DNA from 3 places in the Micromonospora sp. NPDC093243 genome. Region 2 is predicted to be linked to each of the others. Evidence: riboswitches for the same ligand, from Rfam matches in the RefSeq annotation. Region 2 holds a riboswitch; each other region holds the start of a gene.

Region 1 (4,204 bases), on a different contig from region 2:
GCCCGCGCCGATCCCGCGACGCCGAGCGGCCGCGCCCGGCCGCCGCGCCGAACCGGCCGCGCGCGCGGAGCACCGGCACGCCGCCCGGTCGGCGCCGGCTCCGCACCCCGGCGCCGCCCGGGAACCAGCGCCCCTCCAGGTCAGGAACGCCCCGGCCAGCCCGGGTGCGGGCCGTACCAGCCCGGCGGCGGATAACCGGCCGGGTGCGGCGGCGGCGCGGCGAGCACCACCGGGATCGGCACCACCGGCTCCTCCGGCGGGTCCACCGCCCGCTGCGAGCCGTCCGGGAACCGCAGGTGGTAGCGGTTCCCGTCCCACACCCCGGCGGGGGCCTGCGGATCGCGACCGGCGAAGTACGACCGGTACGCGGTGATCGCGTCCAGCAACTCCCGTTCCTCCCGCGCGGTCCGCTCCCGGTCCACCGGCCGGCGGTCCAGGCCCCGCAGCGAGCCGTCGCGCAGCAGCGCCAGCCGGGTGGCGGCGAACTGGTAACCACGCATCGCCTTCACCCCGCCGTCGCCGGCCACCCGGCGCGCCCAGGCCCGCGCCGCGTGCCGGCGGCCCAGGCTGCTCAGCGCCGCCACCTCGGGCGGGCTCAGCCAGCCGGCACGGACGTAGTCCGGCAGGGTCCGCTCGGTGAGCCGCCCCTCCCAGGCGCGCAGCCAAACCGCCAGCCCGACCATACCGAAGAAGATCGGCACCATCACCCCGATGAAGCCGTACAGCATGATGAACGCCTGGCCGGTGGCCTGGGTCAGCGTCGGCAGCAGGTTCCAGGTGCCGTGCAGCATCATGGCCAGCAGCAGGCCGGCGATCGGGGCCAGCACCCGGACCCGGCGGTCGGCGGTACGCGCGGCGATGCCCAGCCCCACCCCGGTCATCGAGGTGAAGAGCGGATGGGCGAAGCCGAAGAGCAGGATCCGGACGATGAAGATGGCGATGACCTGCTGGGCGCCGGTCGCCGGCCCGAACTGCTCCACGCCGGTGCGGAAGCCGTAGCCGCCGAGGTAGAGGATGTTCTCCACCATGGCGAAGCCGACCGCGGACAGCCCGCAGTAGACCAGGCCGTCGGTGATGCCCGACCACTCCCGGCGCCGGAAGATCAGCAGCAGGATCGGCCCGAGCGCCTTGGTCAACTCCTCGACGAACGGCGCGACCAGCACGCTGGTGAGGGCGGACGGCAGCCCCCAGTCGTCGAACCGGCGGGCGGCGAACTCGTTCACGGTGAGCGCGGCGGCGGTGGAGACGAACGCGCCCCAGGTGAAGCAGAAGACCAGGTACTTCAGCGGTTCCGGTTCGTACCGGTCGAGCCAGAGGAAGCACCCGACCAGCACCGGCACCGGCAGGATGGCGGCCACCAGGCCGATCAGCAGCGCTTGGGCGCCGAGGCTCTCACCCAGGGTGAAGGCCATGAAGGTCGCGCAGGCGGCGATAAAGAGCACCACCGCGGCGAGCACCAGGAACCGTCGCCAGCCCAGCCGGCGCAGCGGCATCCGGGGCGCGGCACCGGGCGCGGGCGGGGCGGGAGGCGCGGTCGGCGACGGCAGGGCTCCGCCGGGCGGGGTGTCGGCCATGCGGTCAGCGTAGCCATCCCCGGCCGGCTGGTTCGGTCGCATCGGCGGCCGCTATGCTGCCGACAGGTCACGAGCGCCAGCGTCAAGCCCCGGCTTGCTGGCCGGCAACCCTCGTCGAGTTCGCGGTGGGGTGCCCCGGGTGATGACCGGGCCCGGCCCCGATTCGTGAGCCGGGCAAGCGCGGACCCCGTCCCGACGTGCACCCGGGGTCCCGGACCCGGGAGGCTCTGCCATGTCCGTCACCCTCGTACCCGCACTACCCGCTCCGGCCACCGTTCCCGCCGCAGCCGGGCCGCTCGACGTGCTCGGCGTGCCAGGCGAGATCAACCTCGACTACGCGGCCACCGCGCCGTGCGCGCGGGTCGCGGCCGACGCGGTGGCCGAGCTGCTTCCCTGGTACGCCAGCGTGCACCGCGGCGCCGGCGCGCTCTCCCGTCGCTGCACGCTCGCCTACGAGCGGTCCCGGCAGACGGTGGGCGACTTCTTCGGCGCCCGCAGCGACGACCACGTGATCTTCACTCGGAACACCACCGACGCGCTCAACCTGCTCGGACGCGCGTTGCCGCCCGGCACCACCGTGGTCACCTTCGCCGGCGAGCACCACGCGAACCTGCTGCCCTGGCCGCGCGGCTCGGTCCGGCTGCCCGTGCCGGCCGACCCCGGCGAGGCGGTGCGGGCCCTGGACGCGGCCCTCGCCGAGCTGCGGCGGGACGCCAACCCGGGGCTTCCGGTGCTGGTCGCGGTGACCGGGGCCAGCAACGTGACCGGAGAGCGCTGGCCGGTCGCCGAGCTGGCCCGGGTGGCGCGGCGACACGGGGCCCGGATCGCGCTGGACGCCGCCCAGCTCGCCCCGCACGCCCCGGTCGACCTGCTCGAGTTGGACGTCGACTACCTGGCCGTCTCCGGCCACAAGCTCTACGCCCCGTTCGGCGCCGGTGTGCTGATCGGGCGGGCCGACTGGTTGGACGCGGCACCGCCGTACCTCTCCGGTGGCGGCGCCACCAGCCGGGTCGGGGCGGCCACCCACGACGTGAGCTGGGCGCTCGGGCCGGCGCGGCACGAAGCGGGTACGCCCAACCTACTCGGCGCGGTCGCCTTGGCCGCGGTCTGCGCCGCCCTCGCCGACGCCGACCGGGCCGAGCTGCACCGCCGGGAGCAGCGGCTGCTGACCCGGCTGCGGGACGGGCTCGCCGCGCTGCCGCACGTGGTGGAGCTGCGCACCTTCGGCCCGGACGCGCCACGGGTCGGCATCGTCTCGTTCGTGGTCGCCGCGCGGGATTCCGCCGAGGTCGCCGCCGAGCTGGCCCGGGGGCACGCGATCGGGGTGCGCGACGGGCTCTTCTGCGCCCACCCGCTGGCCCGGCGGCTGCTGACCGAGGCGGCGGCCCGTACCGGCCGCCGGGATCTGCCGCCGACCGCGCTGCGGGCCAGTATCGGCCTGGGCAGCACGACGGCGGACGTCGACCGGCTCCTGGCGGCGCTGGCAACCCTCGGTTGACCGCACCGGACGCACCCGGGCCGGTCAGCCGACCGGGGGCGCGGTGGGCTGCTTCGGGCCGCTCTCGTCCGGCTCGGGCCCACCGCCCCGCGGTGCCTCCTGCTCGCCGAAGGACTTCCGGATCAGCCGGTTCGCCTCGTCCTGCTCGATGCCGGAGGCGACCAGGAGATCACTCGCCGTGGTACGCACCTGGGCGATCACCACGCTGCCGGAGAAGCCGACCCCCTCGGCGTACGCCCGGCCGGCCTCGCTGACCGCGCGCAGCGACCGTTCCCGGGACTGCTCCGGCTCGTCACCGACGGCGAACTCGTGCTTGAGCAGGCGGACCGACTCGGCCAGGTGCGAGATGGCGTCCGGCATGGGTCCCGGGATCGGTTCCTCGTCCTCGAGCAGGGTGACCGAGCGCCGGATGAGCGTGCCGCTGTTGCGCATCGCCCGGTCGATCGGGTCGGCCGCCTCGGCGTAGTGGGTCAACTCGTCGCGTCGGTGCCAGCGGGCCGGGGAGAGGGTGGCCGTCTCCTTCGCCCCCTCGATCGCCTCGGCGAGGTTGGCCAGCTCCTCCTTGTTGTCGCGCAGCCGGTCCAGGGCCCGCTGCACGCTGCCCCGGTCCAGGGTGCGCAGTCCCTCGGCGGTCGCGTCGAGCTGGGAGGCGAGCAGGTCCAGCGCTGGCCGGGCGGCGCGATTGATCACCCGGAGCGGGTTGAGCGGCAGCAGGATCGCCGTCACCAGCAGCGCGATCCCGCCGCCCACGAAGGCGTCGATGAACCGGGGGATCTCGAGATCCTGGGTGGAGGGGCTCAACGTCACGATCAGCACGGCGGTGGCGGCGGCCTGGATCACGATCGCGACGCTCGCCCCGGCGAAGATGGTCAGCAGGATGGCCGCCGTGACCACCGCCCCGAGCTGCCACGCGCCGGTGCCGAGCAGGTGGATGAGGAGATCGCCGATGCCCACCCCGATCGCCACGCCGACGATCAGCTCCACGGTCCGCCGGAAGCGCTGGCCGACCGAGGCGGCCAGGGTGCCGACGGCGGAGATCGGCGCGAAGACCGGCTGTGGGTTGCCCAGCAGCCGGTGCGAGACAAGATAGGCCAGCGCGGCCGCCAGCCCGGCCTGCACCGCCAGCCCCGCG
Region 2 (4,204 bases):
GGCCGACCCCGAGGCCGTCGTCGCCACCCTGGCCCGCCGCTACGTCGCGCACGTGCTGGCCGACTGACCAGCGCCGGGGCTCAGAGCACCTGGTCGAGGAAGCGGCGCAGCCGCGGGTGCTCGGCCCCCTCGAAGATCGCGGCCGGCGGCCCGGCCTCCAGCACCACCCCACGGTCCATGAAGGCCACCGTGTCGGCGACCTCGCGGGCGAAGCCCATCTCGTGGGTGACCACCACCATGGTCATGCCGCCGGCGGCCAGGTCCGCCATCACCCCGAGCACCCCCTTCACCAGCTCGGGGTCGAGCGCGCTGGTCGCCTCGTCGAAGAGCATCACCTGCGGCTGCAACGCCAGCGCCCGGGCGATCGCCACCCGCTGCTGCTGGCCGCCGGAGAGGTGCGCCGGCCGGGCGTCCGCCTTGCCGGCCAGCCCGACGAGGTCCAGCTGGGCCCGGGCCACCGCCACCGCCTCCTCTTCGCCCAGCCGCTTGATCCGCCGCAGCGCCAGGGTGACGTTGCGCAGCACGCTCATGTGCGGGAAGAGGTTGAACTGTTGGAAGACCATGCCGACCCGCTGCCGCAGCGCGTCCGGGTCGTCGGACAGCACACTGCGTCCGTCCAGCAGCACGTCGCCACGGTCCGGCTCGATCAGCCGGTTGATGGTCCGCAGCAGGGTGGACTTGCCCGACCCGGACGGGCCGATCACGCAGGCGGTCGTGCCGCGCGGCACGTCCAGGTCGACGCCGCGGAGCACCTGGTTCGCCCCGAAGGCGAGATGCACGTCGCGGACACCCAGGCTGACCGAGGTGCTGGTGGTCGTGGTGTCGGTGCTCATCGCTGGCTCCCTCCCGCCGCGCCGGGCAGTGTCAGGTCCACGTCGGAGGTGTCGTCGCTCGGCGGGGCGCCCGGGCGGCCGTGTCGCAGCCGCCGGTCGATCGCGTTGACCACGTGCGTCAGCGGCACGGTCAGCGCCAGGTAGAAGAGCCCCGCCAGCAGCAGCGCGGACTCGTTGCCGGTGGTGGCGGCGTAGTCCTGGCCGATCCGGAACAGCTCCCGCTCGCTGGCCACCAGGCCGAGGAAGTAGACCAGGCTGGAGTCCTTGATCAGCGCGATGAGCTGGTTGACCCAGGCCGGCAGGACCCGTCGTACGCCCTGGGGGATGATCACCATCCGCATCGACTCGCCCCAGGAGAAGCCGAGCGCCCGCGCGCCCTCCAACTGGGCCGCCTCCACCGACTGGATGCCCGATCGGAAGATCTCCCCGATGTAGGCGGCCGCGATCAGGGAGAGCGCCAGGATGCCCAGCGGGTAGGGGTTCGGGCCCCAGACCTGCATGCCGAGCGGCGCCAGCCCGACGCCGATCAGCAGGATCGTCGCGGCGGCCGGCAGGCCCCGGAACACGTCGGTGTAGACCCGCGCCGGCCAGCGCAGCCAGCGGGTGCGGGAGATGCCGGCGATGGCCAGCAGCATGCCCAGCACCGAGCCGAGCAGGGCGGCGGAGACCGCCAGGATCAGCGTGTTGGGCAACCCGACGGTCAGCATCTCGGGCAGCGCCTCGCGCATCGATTCCCAGTCGAAGAAGGTCTCCCACAGGGTGCGCAACGGATCCATAGTCGCCTCTCCTACCGCCCCGCTCGTCGTCTCGTACCGTCAGGACGCGGCCGACGCCGACGCCGACGGCGCCGCCGGAACCGCGACGGTGCCGCTGCCCGGCTTGAAGTCCGCCGGCACCGGCCGGCCCGGGTAGTACTGGGCCTGCAGCCGGCTCCACGTGCCGTCGGCGATCACCTCGTCGAGGGCCTTGTTCAGCGCCTCGCGCAGCTTGTCGTTCCCCTTCGCCACGGCGTACGCGGTCGGCGCCGGGCTGAGCTGCTTCGCGGCCACGGAGATCTTGCCCCCGCTGTCCGCGGCGGACTTCTCACCGATCTCAGCCGGGGCGATCCAGGCGTCGGCGGTGCCGGCCTTGAGCTGGTTGATCGCGCCGTTGTAGTCCGGCACCCGCACCGGGTTGAGCTGCTTGCCGGTGGCGTAGTCGTCCTGCACGGTGCCCTGTACCACCACGACCCGCTTGCCGCTGAGTTGGTCGAAGCTGGTGATCGGGGAACCGGCCGGAACGTCGAGTCCGAAGTAGCCGAAGTCGTAGCCGTTACCGAAGTCGACGGTCTTCTTGCGCGCCTCCGTGATCGTGATCGAGGAGCTGCCGACGTCGAACTTGTGGTTGTTGACCTGGGCGAGCAGCGCGGAGAAGTCGGTACCGACGAACTCCACCTTCAGGTTGATCTTCGCGGCGACCGCGCTGAGCAGGTCGTTGTCGAAACCGGTGAACTTGCCGTCCTTCAGGTACACGTTCGGCGGCGCGTCGGTGAGCGTGCCGGCCCGCAACACGCCGGGTTGGAGCAGCTCGTACGGGTTGTCCGCCGCGCTGGACGAGGCGTCGTCGCCGCAGGCGGTGAGGGCGGCGGCGCCGAGGAGTGCGGCCACGCCGAGGGCGGCCACCCGGGTCAGGGCAGGAAGAGATCGCACAGGTGTCTCCGAATGGTGTCAGCGGCGGGGCACGGGCGTGCGCCGCCGACGGTGCGCCCGATGGGCGTACCGCGGGATCGATCAGGGGAGCGGGGGCGGGCGCGTCAGCGCGAGAGGCGACACGCGGCGCTGCAGACCCACATCATGTCGACGTGGCGGCGCCGGGTCAGGGCCACCGGCGTGGGCGACGAGACCGACGCGGCGACCGGAGGAGTGCTGGTGCGGATCATTCTGGTTCTCCTGGGTCGGGTTGACCTGGGAACCAGGCCACGCTTGCACCGGAGGTTGCTCCGATGCCTGGTCTTCACCCGGGGCACCCCACCGCGGAGGAGGGTTGCCGGCCAGCGAGCCGGGGCTTGACGCTGGCGCTCATGACCTGCGCCGAGGCTAGCAGGGCGGTACGGGGCATCGTCCACCCGTTATGACCACGCTCACCCGGGCCACGCCGGGCACGGAGCAGGCACGCGCCCGAAGCCGGGCGAATCGCCCACCGGGCGTGGGCGGCGGTGACACCATCACCGGATGGTGGACGCACCGCCGAGCCTGCGGCGCGGAGGCAGAGGTCGGGTGCTGAGCGGGACCGCCGAGCGGTGAGCCGAAGTCGGCCGCCGTACCCGGTGCGCAGGCCCGCTGACCGTCAGCGCGAGGGGGCACGCGGAAGCGCCGGCGCCGGTCGGCGCCGGCGCATCGGCCGCCGGGGGTCCGTCCCGGCCCCCCGGGTGCGGGAGCCGGGACGGGTCATCGGTCAGAACGTGGAGACGTTGAGCAGCTTCTCCTGGACGCCGTCCGGGTCGCCGGCCGGCCAGTTGTACGCGGTGGTGCCGGCCCCCTGCAACGCCGACTTCACCGCGCCCGGCGAGGCGCTGGGGTGGGTGGCCTTGTAGAGGGCCGCGCCACCGGCGACGTGCGGGCTGGCCATCGAGGTACCGGAGATGGTGTTGTAGCCGGCGCCCTTCCACGTGGAGTAGATGCAGACACCGGGCGCCATCAGGTCGACGTCCGCGCCGAAGTTGGAGAAGTCGGCGATGGTGTCGTCCACGTCGCTGCGGCAGGTGGCCGCCGCGCCGCCGCCGGGCACGCCGTTGAAGTCGGCCAGGGCGCTGACCGTGATCACCTCGTCGTACGCCGCGGGCACGTGATTGGCCGCGTTGTCGGTCTCGTTGCCGGCCGCCACCACGTAGGTCACACCGGCCGCAACGGAGCGGCAGATCGCCTCGTGCATCGCGTCCCGGTTGGTGCCGCAGGCGCTGTCCGTGCCCGAGCCGCCGAGGCTCATGTTGGCGACCTCGATCTCGCTGGCATGCGCGGTCACGTAGTCGATGCCGCAGATGATCGCGGAGAACGACCCGCTACCCGCGTTGTTCAGTACCCGGACCGGCCAGATCCTCGCGCCCGGGGCCACGCCGACCACACCGGCGCTGTTGTCGAGCGCGCCGATCGTGCCGGCGACGTGCGTGCCGTGGCCGTTGCCGTCGTCGGCGCTGTTGCCGGTGGAGCAGTTCTTGGCGCCGGCCGTGTAGACGTTCAGGTCCGGGTGGTCCAGGTCCACGCCACTGTCGATGACGGCGACGTCCACGTTGACCCGCTCGTCCACGCCATTGATCTTCGCGGTGGGGCTGAGTTCGGCGTCGGCCCGGTTGATGCCGGTGGGCGTGGTCTGGGCGTCAGTGCTGACCACCCCGT
Region 3 (4,204 bases), on a different contig from region 2:
TCCGACCCGGTGGACCTGATCAGGACGCCCGACTCCGGGCACCGCCCGGCCGCGTCGGGCGTCGGCGCGGGCGGGGTCGCCGCGGCCCGGCTGGTCGGTCCGCCCCCCGACGTGCAGGCCCCGAGCAGCGCGGCTCCGACGAGCGGAAGGCCGGCGAGTAGGAGACGGAAGCGTGCCGGTCGGAGTCGCACTGAAGGTCTCACCGCCGCATCCTCCCAAGATCCGCCCGGCCGGTGTCCGTCCGGGTGCGGCCGGTGGTCCGGTCACCCACTGTCGAACTGCCCCAAATATGGACCACCGGAAGCCGGGCGGCGCGGTATCGCGTGCGCGGTCCAGATATGGGGCAGGTCGACAGGACCCGCGAATCAACCGCCAGTCGGGCTGCGGTCCACGGCGCAGCCGGTCCAGCAGGTCGGCCGGGGCGCGCTCGGGCCCGGGACCGGCGGTTGCGGGACCGGGGGTTGCGGGACCGGCGGTTGCGGGACTGGTTCAGACCCGCTCGCCGGGTGCGGCGCTGCGGGTGAGGACGGCGTCGAGCAGGCCGGGGTAGAGGCGGTCCAGTTCGTCGCGGCGCAGCCGGACGTAGCGGCTGGTGCCGGCGGCCCGGGTGCGGGTCAGGCCGGCCTCGCGCAGCACCTTCAGGTGGTGGCTGCGGGTGGCCTTGGAGACGCCGAACTCGAAGCTGCCGCAGGCGTACTCGCCGCCCTCGGCGAGCGCCCGCACGATCTGTAGGCGTACGTCGTCGGCGAGCGCTCCCAGCACCGCGGTGACCGGCACCTCGCGCAACTCGGGTTCGTGCAGCTCCATGTGAGCAGTGTAACCCTTGTTCGACAAAAATCGAACAAGCTCCTAGGGTCGGGATCGTTGGTTCGAAGATACTCGAACATAGGAGCTGAGCATGCGCTCTCGCGCCGCCGCCTTTCCGCTGCTCGCCGCGCTGAGCTGGGGAGTGATGTTCCCCGTCCTGGCCAGCGCGCTGACCTGGGTCGACCCGCTCAACCTGACCACCGCCCGCTATCTCTTCGCCACCGTGATCCTGCTCGCCCTGCTGCTGCTCCGCGAGGGCGTGGCCGCGCTGCGCTCCGGCGGTCGGGGTGTCGAGGTGGCGGTGCTCGGCGTGGTCGGCTTCGCGGGCTTCAACCTGCTCACCAACCTGGCGCTGGAGCACGCCGCGCCGCAGCAGATCTCCCTCTTCGTGGCCACCACGCCGCTGGTCACCCAGTTGGTCCGGTGGGCTCGGGACGGCGTACGCCCGCGGCCCGCCCTGCTCGCCCTCTCCCTGGTCGCGCTCCTCGGTGTCGGCCTGGTGATCACCCGCGGCAGCCTCGCCGGGCTCGGTCAGTTCGGTCTCGGCGGCCTCATGATGATCGGCGCGGTCGTCGGTTGGGGGATCTACACGCACGGGGCCGGCCGGTTCGGCGAGTGGTCGCCGCTGCGCTACACCACGCTGACCGCGCTCGCCGGCACGCTCTTCATGCTCGCCGCGAGCGCCGTCGCCGACCTCGCCGGGTGGCAGCACGCGCCGGCCGGCGCCGACCTCGTCGCGGTCGCGCCGCAGCTGGCGTACGCCGTGATCGTGGGGGCGGTGATCGCGGTGCTGGCCTGGAACACCGGGGTGCAGCGGCTCGGCTCGGCGAACGCCGCGCTGTTCATGAACCTCGTCCCGGTGACCACCTTCGTGGTGCAGATCGCCCGCGGCTACCGACCCGGCCCGGTCGAACTGGCCGGCGCGGCGCTGACCATCGCGTCCCTGGTCGCGGCCAACCTGGTGACCCGGGCCCGGGTGCGGGCCACCCCGCCCGGCGACCGGCCGGCGGCGGTCTCGGACCCCGTCGCGGTGGTCGACCCGGTGGCGGTGGTCGCGCGCTAGCCCGCCCTCTCGGCCGCCCCCCCCGGGACCCGGGGGCGGCCGTTCGGGGTGGGTGAAGATGACGGCGGCTCACACCGTGGGACGGCGGACTGGACGGTCGGCGGCCCGGCCGTAGACTCGTTCGCACAACTGCATACCTCATCCAGAGGGGCTGAGGGATACGGCCCGAAGACGCCCCGGCAACCACCCCGCGCGCTCATCGCTGAGCGACCCGCGGGGCAGGTGCCAATTCCGTCCCCGCCGCACCGTGCGATGCGGGGAAAGATGAGAGGAATCTTCGACATGACGTCGACGCTCGCCGCCCCCGGTATCGACACCACCGCCAGCCCCGCCCGCGCCCTGGTCTGTCGGGCCTGTGAGGCCCGCTACCCGCTCGCCGCCCAGCACGCCTGTTACGAGTGTTTCGGGCCGCTGGAGGTCGACTACGACGCGGCCGCGCTGGCCACCGTCACCCGCGAGCAGATCGAGGCCGGCCCGGACAACATCTGGCGCTACGCGGCGCTGCTGCCCGCCGGTCAGGATCCGGCCACCCGGGTCACCCTGAACCCCGGCCTCACCCCGCTGGTCGCCGCCCCGCACCTCGCCGCCGAGCTGGGTATCACCGCCCCGCTCTGGGTGAAGGACGACAGCGCCAACCCCACCCACTCGTTCAAGGACCGGGTCGTCTCGGTGGCGCTCACCGCCGCCCGGGCGCTCGGCTTCACCCGGTACGCCTGTGCCTCCACGGGCAACCTGGCCAACTCGGTGGCCGCGCACGCGGCCCGCGCCGGGGTGCCCTCGGTGGTCTTCATCCCCGGCGACCTCGAGCAGGGCAAGGTGGTCACGACCGCCGTCTACGGCGGCGAGCTGGTCGCCATCGACGGCTCCTACGACGACGTGAACCGGCTCTGCGGCGAGCTGGTCGAGACCGACGAGTTCGAGGACACCGCGTTCGTCAACGTCAACGTGCGCCCCTACTACGCCGAGGGTTCCAAGACCCTGGGCTACGAGGTGGCCGAGCAACTCGGCTGGCGCATCCCCGCCCAGGTGGTCATCCCGATGGCCAGCGGCGAGCTGCTCACCAAGATTGACAAGGCGTTCTCCGAGCTGGTCGAGGTCGGCCTGGTCGAGGCGCCGGCCGGCGGCTGGAAGGTCTTCGGCGCCCAGTCGGCCGGCTGCAACCCGATCGCCACCGCGCTGCACGCCGACACCGACACGATCGTCCCGGTCAAGCCGACCGGCATCGCCAAGTCGCTGAACATCGGCGACCCGGCGGCCGGCCTCTACGCGCTGGAGGCGGTGCGCCGTACCGGGGGCTGGATGGAGTACGTCGACGACGACGAGATCCGCGCCGGCATCCGCCTGCTGGCTCGCACCACCGGCGTCTTCGCGGAGACCGCCGGCGGGGTCACCGTGGCGGTGCTCCGCAAGCTGGTCGAGTCGGGCAAGCTCGACCCGGCCGCGGAGACCGTGGTCTTCAACACCGGCGAGGGGCTGAAGACCATCGACGCGGTCGCCGGTGAGGTCGGCCCCACCCATCGGATCCGCCCGTCCCTGCGCGCCGCCCGCGACGCGGGCCTGCTCGGCTGACCCGCGGATCGCCCGGACGGGGGATCAGGCCGATCCGCCGGGTAACCGGCTTTTCGCTCTGGGTGCGGAAAACCCGCCGCTAAGGACTTGACGGCAGGAACCGGACGGCGCAAGATGCTCCGTGCGGGAGGGCATTTCGCCGAAGACTTTTGAAGTTCTTACGACCCAACGCCGGAGGCGTTGTGCGAGTGTCCCTCCCGACCAACGTCCGATCGGGCCAGCGAAAATTCGCTGGCCCGATCGCGTTCCCAGGGCGCACCCTTCCGGCATGAGCATCACGATCGCGCCGTTCGACGCCGCCGACCCGGCCGCGATCGACGAGGCCTACCGGGTCGGGGCGGCGGCGAACGACGCCGACCTGCCCGACTTCCCGCCGTTCTGTCGCCAGCGCTTCGAGGCAATGCTGACCCACCCGATGCCGGGCACGGTCACGCTCTGGGCGCTGGCCCGGCTGGATGGCGTGCCCGCCGGCTACCTGGCGCTGGACCTGCCGCAGCTGGACAACACCGAGAACGCCACCGTCGAGCTGGTGGTCCATCCGGCGCACCGGCGGCGGGGAGTCGGCCGGGCGCTGCACGAGCATTGCCTGCGGCTGCTGCGTGAGCAGGGCCGCAAGCGGGTCATCGGGATGGCGGTCATGGAGCTGCCCGGTGGGCCGGCCCGTTCGGCAGCCGGCGCCGCGTTCGCCGCCGCGCTGGGGGCGCAGCCAGCGCTCGCCGAGATCCGCCGCCGGCTCGACCCCACCCGGGTCGACCAGGGCGCGCT

The links. A riboswitch is a leader RNA that binds a small molecule or an ion and turns the genes downstream of it on or off. The one in region 2 is predicted to bind S-adenosylmethionine.
Region 1: linked by a shared signal. The riboswitch ahead of ACIP9D_RS25510 (aminotransferase class V-fold PLP-dependent enzyme) and the one ahead of ACIP9D_RS02715 (ABC transporter substrate-binding protein) in region 2 are both predicted to bind S-adenosylmethionine.
Region 3: linked by a shared signal. The riboswitch ahead of thrC (threonine synthase) and the one ahead of ACIP9D_RS02715 (ABC transporter substrate-binding protein) in region 2 are both predicted to bind S-adenosylmethionine.

The regions. Positions count from the first base shown of each region.
Region 1 is NZ_JBIVNT010000008.1:15,502-19,705, forward strand. It holds gene ACIP9D_RS25505 (PrsW family intramembrane metalloprotease) at 141-1,616, opposite strand; SAM riboswitch class IV at 1,640-1,761, shown strand; gene ACIP9D_RS25510 (aminotransferase class V-fold PLP-dependent enzyme) at 1,807-3,072, shown strand; gene ACIP9D_RS25515 (aromatic acid exporter family protein) at 3,097-4,204, opposite strand, start outside.
Region 2 is NZ_JBIVNT010000001.1:585,056-589,259, reverse strand. It holds gene ACIP9D_RS02730 (sugar phosphate isomerase/epimerase family protein) at 1-67, shown strand, start outside; gene ACIP9D_RS02725 (amino acid ABC transporter ATP-binding protein) at 81-833, opposite strand; gene ACIP9D_RS02720 (amino acid ABC transporter permease) at 830-1,609, opposite strand; gene ACIP9D_RS02715 (ABC transporter substrate-binding protein) at 1,649-2,521, opposite strand; SAM riboswitch class IV at 2,786-2,898, opposite strand; gene ACIP9D_RS02710 (S8 family peptidase) at 3,267-4,204, opposite strand, start outside.
Region 3 is NZ_JBIVNT010000008.1:38,127-42,330, reverse strand. It holds gene ACIP9D_RS25610 (DUF4232 domain-containing protein) at 1-203, opposite strand, end outside; gene ACIP9D_RS25605 (metalloregulator ArsR/SmtB family transcription factor) at 490-807, opposite strand; gene ACIP9D_RS25600 (DMT family transporter) at 899-1,870, shown strand; SAM riboswitch class I at 2,006-2,141, shown strand; gene thrC (threonine synthase) at 2,153-3,439, shown strand; gene ACIP9D_RS25590 (GNAT family N-acetyltransferase) at 3,708-4,204, shown strand, end outside.